Regions from separate parts of the Luteimonas sp. e5 genome, predicted to be linked through region 2. Evidence: predicted binding sites of a transcription regulator. Region 2 holds the regulator's gene; the other holds the start of a gene.
The links. Region 2 encodes HrcA, which represses chaperone genes, less so after heat shock. Its sites were predicted from a motif close to TTNGCACTCNNNNNNNNNGAGTGCNAA; they were not measured.
Positions count from the first base shown of each region.

Region 1 (5,457 bases), on a different contig from region 2:
TCGACGCCGTGCGCCAGCAGGCGTTCGATGACCTCGAGATGACGCATGCTGACCGCTGCCGACAAGGCGCTGGCACCGCTGTCGGAGGTAAGCGCGGTGTCGGCACCGGCAGCGAGCAGGTCGGCCACCACCGCATCGTGGCCGCCACCGGCGGCGCGCAGCAGGGCGCTGCAGCCCTGGCTGTCACGGGCATTCACGTCGAAGCCGAGCTCGAGCAGGCGGCGCACGCCCGCGGCGTCACCGAGGATCGCCGCCGACGGCAGGTCGGCCGCGCGCAGCGCGCGCCCGGGATGCGGCCAGCCGGACCAGTCGAGCCAGTGCTCGAGTTCGCGGTGGCCGGCGGCAAGCGCCACGCCCAGCGCGGTTTGGCCATCGCCGGCACGCGTGGCCGGCTGCGCGCCATGCCGCAGCAGCTGGCGCAGCAGTGCGGCCTGGCCGAAGGTGGCGGCCAGGTGCAGCGGGGCAAGGCCGCGGCTGTCGCCGCGATTGGGATCGGCGCCGCGTGCCAGCAACTCGCCGGCGAGGCGGGTCCAGTCCAGGCGCAGGGCCAGGGCCAGCGGAGCATCGCCACGCGCATCGGGGGCGAAGGCATCGGCACCGGCATCGACCAAGCGCAGGGCAAGTTCTTCGGCCGCCTGCGTTGTCACGCGTGTACGCAGGCAGGCGGCAAGGTAACGGGCCAGGCCAGCACGCCCGCCGGGACTGGCGCCGGCATCGAGCAGCACGCGGATGGCGTTGCGTGCGTCGGCATCGCCGGCCTGGTCGAGCAGCAGGAACAGGGCGCTGTCGCCTGCCGGATCACGTGCATCAAGCGGCGGGTGCTGGCTCAGCAGCAGGGGCAGGTGGGCAGGCACGCGGGCGGCGACATCCAGCAGGGTGCGGCCCAGTTCTTCGGGTTCCAGCAGTGCCGCGACCTCCGCCACTGCCGTGCACTCCCCGTCCTCCAGTGCATCCAGCATCAATTGCATCGGCGGTCGCGCGCTTTCGCCATCGTCATCGCGCGCCACGCCGGGCAGCGGGCAGGTCGGGTCGAGTGCAGCAACCAGTGCCCAGCGGCCCTGTTCGATCGCCACGTCCAGCGTGCTGCGTCCGCTGGCATCGGGGCGTCGTGGATCCAGCCCGAGCTCGCGCAACCATGTCAACAGGCCGGCATCCGCATGGCCGCCGGCAAGCGCATGCGCCAGGGCATCGCGCTCCTGCAGGTCGCGCGCATGGGCGTCGGCCCCGGCGTCGAGCAGGGCCTCGAGTACCGCGCGGCGGCCACTGCCGGCGGCAAGCAGCCAGGCATCCATGCCGTCCCCGTCGCGGCGAGCGGCATCGGCGCCGGCGTCGAGCAGAGCCTGCGTGATCAGGAGGTGCCCGGCTGCCGCGGCATGCAGCAGTGCGCTGCGTCCGGCCTGGTCATGGGCATCGACCGCGGCCTTGCGCTGCAACAGGAACTCGACTCCGGCCGGGTCGTCGTCTTCGCCGCTGGCGGCCGCGATCAGCACCGGCTCGCCACCTGCCGGATGCGGCTGTGCACCGCGTTCGACGAGGAACCGGGCCAGGCGCCAGTTGCCGGCCTGGCAGGCCATCGCCAGCGGTGATTGGCGTGCATGGTTGAGGGCGTCGATCTGCGCGCCGGCATCCAGCAGCAGCGCGGCAACGCCGGGGTCGGTGCTGCGCGCGGCATGGTGCAGCGGGGTATTGCCCTCGGCATCCTGCTCGCGCGCATCCGCGCCATTGGCGAGCAGGGTCATCACCGCTTCGGGGCGGCCATGCCAGCTGTCGCGGGTGGCAGCGAGCAGCACCCCGGGGCGGCCGTCGCCGGCCGCGATCGGGGCGCCACGCTCGATCAACGCACGCAGCAGGCGCAAGTCCGGCAGCACCGCGGCGAGCTGCGCCAGACTGCGCTGGTCACGTTCGTCGGCGTCGGGCATGGCCAGGGCATCGGCACCATCGGCCAGCAACTGCAACGCGTGCTCGACGCGGCCACCGCGCGCGGCTTCGAACAGTTCGGCAGTGGCGCGGGCCGGGTCGATCGGGGTCGCGGACCCGCCTGCGGCGGCTTCCGTCGTGGCGGGCGTGGTTGTGGCCGGCAACGCGGTGACGTCGGCATCGCCTGCCGCGTCGCGCAGCGCCTCCAGTTCGATGCGCTCGGCATTGCGCAGTGGCTTGCTGGTGAGGGCTTCGGCGCGGGCAATGCGGCTGGCCGGTCGGCGCAGGCGCGGCAGCAGCGGCAGGGCAAGCACCAGCGTCAGCACCGCGGCCAGGCCCCAGCGCGCGCCGGCGGGCAGCAGGCTGGTCCAGCCCAGTGCCAGGCCGCCGGCCACCAGCAGCGTCAGCGGCAGCGCCACGTACAGCCCGTGCCAGGGTGTCGGATCACGCGTGGCCTTTTGCCGCCAGTCGCTGTCCACGCCATGCCGGCCCGTGGCAATGCCCGACCACAGTGGCCAGCTGCGCCAGGCGGCCAGCAACAGGCCGGCCAGCACGGCGGACGTGGTCAGTGCCGCAGCCAGGCTGCCACGCGCGGCCAGGGCCGAGAGTGGCCAGGTGAGCAGCAGCGAGGCCGTGCCGAACACGATCAGCCACGGCCCGGCGACGGCGCGCAGGGCGGGCTTCCAGGCATGCTCATTCACCGCCAGGGCAACGAGCAGTGCACCGGCCGCGACCGGCAGCAGCGCCATGCGCCCCGCCAGCGGAGCCAGCAGCACCAGCAGCAGGGCAGGCAGTGCCCAGCCGGGGCGGAGGGCAGCGGCCGCTCGTGCCTCAGGCATCGGTGCCCCAGTCCGTGCTCATCGGGTCGTCCGCCGTGGACGGCGGGAATTGCAGGTGGAAGCCGCGCACGGCCAGGTTTTCCATCACTTCGACCGCGTTTTCGCGTGCCAGCCGGCGCTCCGGGCCCAGCTTCACCTCGAGCACGAATTCGAGCGGGCCCAGCTGCGTGCGCAGAGGCTCGGGCAGGCGCGAGAAGCCTTCGCGCTCGGCCAGGAACACATAGGTATCGGCGCGCTTGAGGCTTTTGTAGACGTGGGCGAGCATCGGGATCGAAACTGCGAAGCAGGCCACATTGTGCGCGAAAGCGTGCGGGTATTGAAATGCACGCGGTCAATGCCGATGTCATGCACCGCTCACTCTGCGGCAACACATGGGCTGTCAGGCTGCATCTGCACCCGCGCGGACATGGTCGTTGTGTTGCATGAATGGAACAGAACGCTGTTGTTCGTGCGGTTAGCACTCATCGATGCCGACTGCTAAAATTGCCGCCATGACTGAAAACATCCAGACCTTGGACTATCCGCTGATCTCCAACAACCTGCCGATGCCGAGCATCGGCACGCTGGATTCCTACATCGGCGCGGTGTACCAGATTCCGGTGCTGTCGCAGGAGGAAGAGCAGCAGCTGGCGCGCCGGCTGCGCGACGACAACGACCTGTCCGCGGCACAGAACCTGATCCTCGCCCACCTGCGCTTCGTGGTGCACGTGGCGCGTGGCTACAGCGGTTACGGCCTGCAACTGGGCGATCTGATCCAGGAAGGCAACATCGGCCTGATGAAGGCGGTCAAGCGCTTCGACCCGGATGTCGGCGTGCGCCTGGTCAGCTTCGCGGTGCACTGGATCCGCGCCGAGATGCACGAGTTCATCATCAAGAACTGGCGCATCGTCAAGGTGGCCACCACCAAGGCGCAGCGCAAGCTGTTCTTCAACCTGCGCAAATCGCGCACCCGCCTGGGCTGGATGAATGCCGAGGAAGTGCGCACCGTGGCCGCCGACCTCAACGTGCCCGAGGCCGAGGTGCTGGAGATGGAAGCGCGCCTGTCCGGGCGCGACATCGGCTTCGACCTGCCCGAAGGCGATGACGAGGACCATGCCCCGGCCTCGCCGGTGACCTGGTTGGCGAGCGAGGTCGAGGATCCCTCGCAGGCCTACGAGCGCGTGGACAGCGAAGACCACCAGCTCGCCCTGCTGCGCGAAAGCCTGTCGGGCCTGGATGCACGCAGCCGCGACATCATCAAGCGGCGTTGGCTGGACGACGAGAACAAGGTCACCCTGCAGGAGCTGGCGGACGAATACGGCGTCAGCGCCGAGCGCATCCGCCAGATCGAGGCCGCCGCGCTGAAGAAGATGAAGGCGCTGTTCGTCGCCTGAGGCGTCCTGCCCGATCCGCTGCATACGAAACGGCCCGCATGAGCGGGCCGTTTGCATGGCGGCAGCACCCGTGGACGGGCAGCGCTGGCCTCAGGGCGGGATCGCCTCCGCCGGCACCACCGCCAGGCTCGGGCGCACCGCGCGCACGATCTCGCCGGCGAGGGTCGCGGCATCGGTATCGCTGCTGTTGGAGAGCACCGTCACGACAAGCCCGGACTGCGGATAGCGCACCACGAAATTGCGGAAACCGCGGGTGGTGCCGCTGTGCCACCAGCGCACGCCGCCGCCATCGAGGTCGTCGATGAACCAGCCCAGGCCATAACGTGCGCCAACCGCGCCCGGGGCATCCGCGCTGAACATGGCCTCGTGCAACGGCGCCGGCAGCAGGCGGCCGGCGAACAGGGCGCGTTGCCATTTCATCAGGTCATCGAGCGAGGAATACACCCCGCCATCGCCCAGCGTCGCGCTGGTCACGCTCTTGTCGTCGCGAACGTAGCCATTGCCGTCCGGTGCGGGGCTGTGGCCCCAGGCGCGGTGTGCGATGTGCGCGTCCGCGGCATAGGTCCGGGTATGACGCATGCCCAGCGGGCGGAAGATGCGCTGCTGCAGGAACTCGCCATAGGCCATGCCCGAGCGCCGCTCCACGATCAGCGCCAGCAGCACGTAGGCCGAGTTGCTGTAGCGCCATTGGCTGCCGGGCGCAAACAGCGGGACGTCGGTGAGCTGCAGGTATTCCAGCACTTCGGCATCCAGCACCTGCTGCGTGCGCTCGGGTTCGATCAGGCCTTCGTAATCGGGCAGGCCCGAGCGATGGCGCAGCATCTGCTCGATGGTGATGTCGCGGCCATAGGCCGGGAACTCCGGCAGCACCTCGGTCAGTGATTCGTCAAGTCGCAACTTGCCGTCGGCGACCAGCAGCAGCGTGGCCATCGCGGTGAACTGTTTGCTCACCGAGGCAAGGCGGAAGTTGCTGCGTGCATCCAGCGGCTCGCGTGGTTCGAGGCTCGCCAGGCCCACGCTGCGCCGGTAACGCAGCTTGCCGTTTTCGACGATGGCCACGTTCACCCCCGGCCGTTCGCCGGCATACGGTGCCAGCAGCGCATCCACCTGCGCCTGCCACGGTGGCCGCGCCATCGCCTCGGCGGCGAGCGCCGCCAGGGGCAGCAGGCCGATCCCGCATAGCACCCGCGCCCATCTCCTGCGTCGCATGCCGCCTCCACTTTCGATCGAGTGACCAACACCACTATGCGTGGTGGACGCCGGGTTGCCAAGCCGGACCCTGCGGGCGTTTGTCATGCCGCGTGCCGGGGTGGTCGATATGGACTCAA
Region 1 covers NZ_JBSTRX010000003.1:308,671-314,127, reverse strand. The annotation lists partial or broken gene ACW11F_RS10560 (ankyrin repeat domain-containing protein) at 1-1,994, opposite strand, end outside; gene ACW11F_RS10555 (YcgL domain-containing protein) at 2,749-3,021, opposite strand; gene rpoH (RNA polymerase sigma factor RpoH) at 3,248-4,129, shown strand; gene ACW11F_RS10545 (serine hydrolase domain-containing protein) at 4,220-5,338, opposite strand; gene ACW11F_RS10540 (primosomal protein N') at 5,454-5,457, opposite strand, start outside.
Region 1: rpoH (RNA polymerase sigma factor RpoH) is a predicted target of HrcA. The motif match lies at 3,211-3,237, and genes of this name have one in related genera.

Region 2 (5,457 bases):
GGCACGGCCTGGATCAGGCCTTCTTCTCGTCGTCGTCCTTGACCTCGGTGAACTCGGCATCGACCACGTCGTCGCTGCCGCCCGAAGGCTGCTGCGGGCCGCCCTCGCCACCGGCATCGCCGCCGGCGGACTGTGCGGCGACCGCGGCGAACAGTGCCTGCGCGGCTTCTTCCAGCGCCTTGGACTTGGCTTCGATCTGCGCCTTGTCATCGGCCTTGACCGCACCTTCCAGGTCGGCGATGGCGGTTTCGGCGCGGCCGATCACGTCGCCCGGCACCTTGTCGCCGTTGTCCTTGATCGCGCTGCGCGTGGTGTGGATCAGCGCATCGGCCTGGTTGCGTGCGGCGACCAGCTCCTGGAACTTGCGGTCATCCTCGCGGTGCGCCTCGGCATCCTGCACCATGCGCTGGATTTCCTCGTCGGACAGGCCCGAGCCGGCCTTGATCTCGACCTTCTGCTCCTTGCCGGTCTTCTTGTCCTTGGCGGTGACATGCACGATGCCGTTGGCGTCGATGTCGAAGCTGACCTCGATCTGCGGCACGCCACGCGGCGCGGGCTCGATCCCGGTCAGGTCGAAGCGCGCCAGCGACTTGTTGAACTGCGCCTGCTCGCGCTCGCCCTGCAGCACGTGCACGGTGACCGCGCTCTGGTTGTCGTCGGCGGTGGAGAAGGTCTGCGAGGCCTTGGTCGGGATGGTGGTGTTCTTCTCGATGATCTTGGTGAACACGCCGCCCAGGGTTTCGATGCCGAGCGAGAGCGGGGTCACGTCCAGCAGCAGCACGTCCTTGACGTCGCCGGCGAGCACGCCGCCCTGGATCGCGGCGCCGATGGCGACCGCTTCGTCCGGGTTGACGTCCTTGCGCGGTTCCTTGCCGAAGAACTCCGACACCGCCTGCTGCACGCGCGGCATGCGCGTCTGGCCACCGACCAGGATGATCTCGCCGATGTCGCTGGCCTTGAGGCCGGCGTCGTTCAGCGCCACCTTGCACGGCTCGATGGTCTTCTTCACCAGGTCATCCACCAGCGCCTCGAGCTTGGCCCGGGTCAGCTTGATGTTGAGGTGCTTGGGGCCGCTGGCATCGGCGGTGACGTACGGCAGGTTGACGTCGGTCTGCTGCGCGCTGGACAGCTCGATCTTGGCGCGCTCGGCGGCATCCTTCAGCCGCTGCAGCGCCAGCGGATCCTTGCGCAGGTCCACGCCGTCGGACTTCTGGAACTCGTCGACCAGATAGTCGATCACGCGCTTGTCGAAGTCCTCGCCACCGAGGAAGGTGTCGCCGTTGGTGGCCAGCACTTCGAACTGCTTTTCGCCATCGACGTCGGCGATCTCGATGATCGACACGTCGAAGGTGCCGCCGCCGAGGTCGTACACCGCGATCTTGCGATCACCGCCGTCCTTGTCCAGGCCATAGGCCAGCGCGGCCGCGGTCGGCTCGTTGATGATGCGCTTGACGTCGAGGCCGGCGATGCGGCCGGCGTCCTTGGTCGCCTGGCGCTGCGAATCGTTGAAGTAGGCCGGCACGGTGATCACCGCCTCGGTGACCTTCTCGCCGAGGAAGTCCTCGGCGGTCTTCTTCATCTTCTCCAACACCTTGGCGCTGACTTCCTGCGGCGCCAGCTTGCGCCCCTCGCTGGTTTCCACCCAGGCATCGCCATTGTCATGGCCGATGATCGCGTAGGGCACCAGTTCGAGGTCCTTCTTCACTTCCGCATCGGTGAACTTGCGCCCGATCAGGCGCTTGACCGCGAAGAAGGTGTTCTTGGGATTGGTCACCGCCTGGCGCTTGGCCGGCGCGCCGACCAGCACCTCGCCGTCGCGGGTCCAGGCGACGACCGAAGGCGTGGTGCGGTCGCCTTCGGCGTTTTCGATGACGCGGGCCTTGCCGCCGTCCATCACCGCGACGCAGGAGTTGGTGGTACCGAGGTCGATGCCGATGATCTTGGCCATGAGTGGATTGCCTCTTTGGGTAATGTGGCGGCGTTGCCGCGATGAGTGCTATCTGGGGTTTGCTGGCGACGTTTCAAGGGCCGCCGGACTGCGCGGGTGCGGTCAGGGGGCGACCATCACCATCGCCGGGCGCAACAGGCGCTCGTTGAGCGCGTAGCCCTTCTGGAACAGCTGCGCGACCGCGCCCGAAGGCACGCCTTCGACCGCCATCTGGCTGACCGCGTTGTGCTTTTCCGGGTCGAACGCCGCACCCGGCTCGGGCGCGATTTCGGCCAGGCCATGCTTGCCGGTCACCGCGTGCAGTTGCTTGAGGGTCAGTTCCAGGCCGGCGCGCAGCGGGTCGTCCGCGGCGGCACTGGCAAGGCCGGCTTCGAGCGCGTCGAACACCGGGATCATGTCGGCGAGCAGGCGTTCGTTGGCGAAGCGCCGCGCCTGCTCGATTTCACGCTCCAGGCGCTTGCGCCGGTTCTCCAGATCCGCGCGATCAAGCAGCGATTGCGCCTGCAGCTGTTCCAGTTCGGCCTTGAGCAGCTCGATCTGCTCGGCCTGCGGATCCTGTGGCGCTTCGGCCTGCGGGTCGAATTCGGGTTCGGTGGTCATCGGGACGTCCATGAAGGGGCGATCAACCCGGACGTGAGGTCGCCGGGTTGCGCTTTCAAGGCATGCCCGGCTCAGCGCCCGCCGATCGCCTCGCCGAGCACGTCGGCGGTGGCCTGCACCACCGGAATCACCCGCTCGTAGGCCATCCGCGTCGGCCCGATCACGCCGAGCACGCCGAGCACCTCGCCGTCGCGGCCATACGGCGCGGCGACCAGTGCGGTCTGCTCCAGCGGCGCCAACCCGGTTTCCTCGCCGATGAAAATGCGCACGCCGGGTGCATGCAGGGTGCGTTCGAGCAGCTGCAGGATGTCGCGCTTGCGGGCGAACGCCTCGAACAGCTCGCGCAGACGGTCGACATCGCTGATCGCCTGCGCGCCCATCAGGCGGGTCTGTCCGGCCAGCAGCAAGTCCTCCTCCTCGCCGTCGGGCGCCAGCAGCGCCTGTTCGGCCAGCGCCACCGCCTGTGTCAACAGCGTCTGCATGCGGTCGCGCGCGGATTTCAGTTCGGCCAGCAGCTGCCGGTGGATGTGCTGCAGCGGCTGCCCGGCGAAATGCGCATTGAGGTAGTTGGCCACCTCCTCCAGCGTGGCCGGCGCATAGGCCTGGCCCAGCTCCAGCACGCGGTTCTGCACGCTGCCGTCATGCAGCACCAGGATCGCCAGCACGCGATGCTCGTCGAGGGTGACGAAATCGATGTAACGGAACGCAAGCGAGGTGGTGCGTGGCGCGGCCACCACACCGACGAAACGGCTCATCGCCGAGAGCAGCTGCGATGCGCTGCCGAGCAGCTGGCGGGTGTCGCCGGGCGCGGCCAGCTCGCTGCGCAGGCGCTCGAGCTCGGCCGCCTGCAGCGGATGGCATTGCAGCAGGCTGTCGACGAACACGCGATAGCCGCGGGTGGTCGGCACGCGGCCGGCGGACGTATGCGGCGAGGCGAGCAGCCCCTGCTCTTCCAGATCGGCGAGGATGTTGCGGATGGTTGCCGGGCTGACCTGCAGCCCGGCGTGCTTGGCCAGGGTCTGCGAACCGACCGGCGCGCCATCGGCGATGTGGCGCGAAATCAGGGTGCGCAGCAGCTGGCGGGCGCGCGGGTCGAGACTCTCGTTCATGACGTCTATATGGGACCATTCGCCGTCGCGTGCAAGCGTCGCGGGGATTGCGACGGACGCTGTTTAGAATCTCACCATGCTGACCCGCCTGACAATCGCCGATTTCGCCGTGGTGCGCGCCGCGGAACTGCAGTTCGACGCCGGCATGACGGTGATTTCCGGCGAAACCGGGGCCGGCAAGTCGTTGCTGGTCGATGCGCTGGGCTTCCTCTGCGGCCAGCGCGCCGATGCCGGCATGGTGCGCCACGGCGCCGAGCGTGCCGAACTGGTGGCCGAATTCGACTTGCGCGATGCGCCCACCGCCACCGCCTGGCTGCGCGACGCGGAAATGGACGAGGACGGCGAATGCCGGCTGCGCCGCGTGCTGCGCGCCGACGGTGGTTCGCGGGCATGGATCAATGGCCGCGCCGCCAGTGCCTCGCAACTGGCCGAACTGGGTGCACGGCTGGTGGAAATCCACGGCCAGCATGCGCAGCAGGCGCTGCTGACGCGGCCCGCGCAGCTGGCACTGGTGGATGCCCATGGCGGCCACGGTGCACTGCTGGAAGAAGTCGCCGGCCTCGCCGCACGCTGGCGCGAGCGGCGCCGGCAGCGCGAGGAGTGCGCGGCGCAGGGCGATCCCGCGCAGCGCCTCGAATTCCTGCGTCACGCGCTGGACGAACTGCAGGCCGAGGCCCTCGATGCCGCCAGCCTGGAGGCGCTGGACGCCGACCATCGGCGTCATGCGCATGGCGCGGAACTGGCGGCGGCCAACAGCGCGGCGCTGGCGTTGCTCGACGAAGCGGATGAAGCCAATGCCATCGGCCTGCTGCATCGTGCGCGGGAGACGCTGGCCGAAGTGTCCGCGCACGAACCGCGTCTGGCTGAAATCGAACAGATGCTGGAATCGGCCGCGATCGCGCTGGATGAGGGCGTCGCCGCGCTGGGCCGCCTTGGCGACGCACTCGACCTTGACCCCGCCCGCTTCGAGGAGCTCGACCAGCGCCTGCAACGCCTGCATGCGCTGGCGCGCAAGCATCGGGTCGGCATCGGTGAACTGGAGGCGGTGCGCGAGCGCATCAGCGAGGAGCTGGCCACGCTCGACGACGCGCAGGGCCGCATCGAGCGCCTCGATCGCGAGATCGCCACGCTTGCCGCCGATTGGGACAAGGCCGCCGCCCGGCTGCGCAAAGCACGCCAGCAGGCGGCGCTGGCATTGGCGGCGGACACGCTGGCCTCGATACGCGAGCTGGGCATGGGCGAAGCCGAATTCGTCATCGAACTCGAGCCCCTGCCCGATCCCGAGCCGAACGCGCTGGGCAGCGAGCGCGCCGAATTCCTGATCGCCGCCAACCCCGGGCAGCCGCCGCGCCCGTTGCGCAAGGTCGCCTCGGGCGGCGAGCTTTCGCGCATCTCGCTGGCGATCGAAGTCGCCGCGCTGGGCGTGGACACGGTGCCGACGATGGTGTTCGACGAGGTGGATTCGGGCATCAGCGGCAGCGTCGCCGACGTGGTCGGTCGCAAGCTGCGCGCCTTGGGCGCGCGCTGCCAGGTGATGTGCGTCACCCACCTGCCGCAGGTCGCGGCGCAGGGGCATGCCCATTGGCGCGTGAGCAAGGCGAGCAGCGAAGGCGTGACCATGAGCCAGGTCGAACGGCTGGATGCCACAGGTCGCGTCGAGGACATCGCCCGCCTGCTCGGCGGTGCACGGGTGGATGATGCCGCGCGGGCCGCCGCGCGCAGCCTGCTCGATGCGGTGGAAGTGGACTGAGCGGACCGATCAGGTCTTGCGGCGCACGTACAGCACCAGCGAGTGATCCT
Region 2 covers NZ_JBSTRX010000001.1:593,245-598,701, reverse strand. The annotation lists gene dnaK (molecular chaperone DnaK) at 14-1,948, opposite strand; gene grpE (nucleotide exchange factor GrpE) at 2,051-2,548, opposite strand; gene hrcA (heat-inducible transcriptional repressor HrcA) at 2,620-3,657, opposite strand; gene recN (DNA repair protein RecN) at 3,734-5,407, shown strand; gene fur (ferric iron uptake transcriptional regulator) at 5,417-5,457, opposite strand, start outside.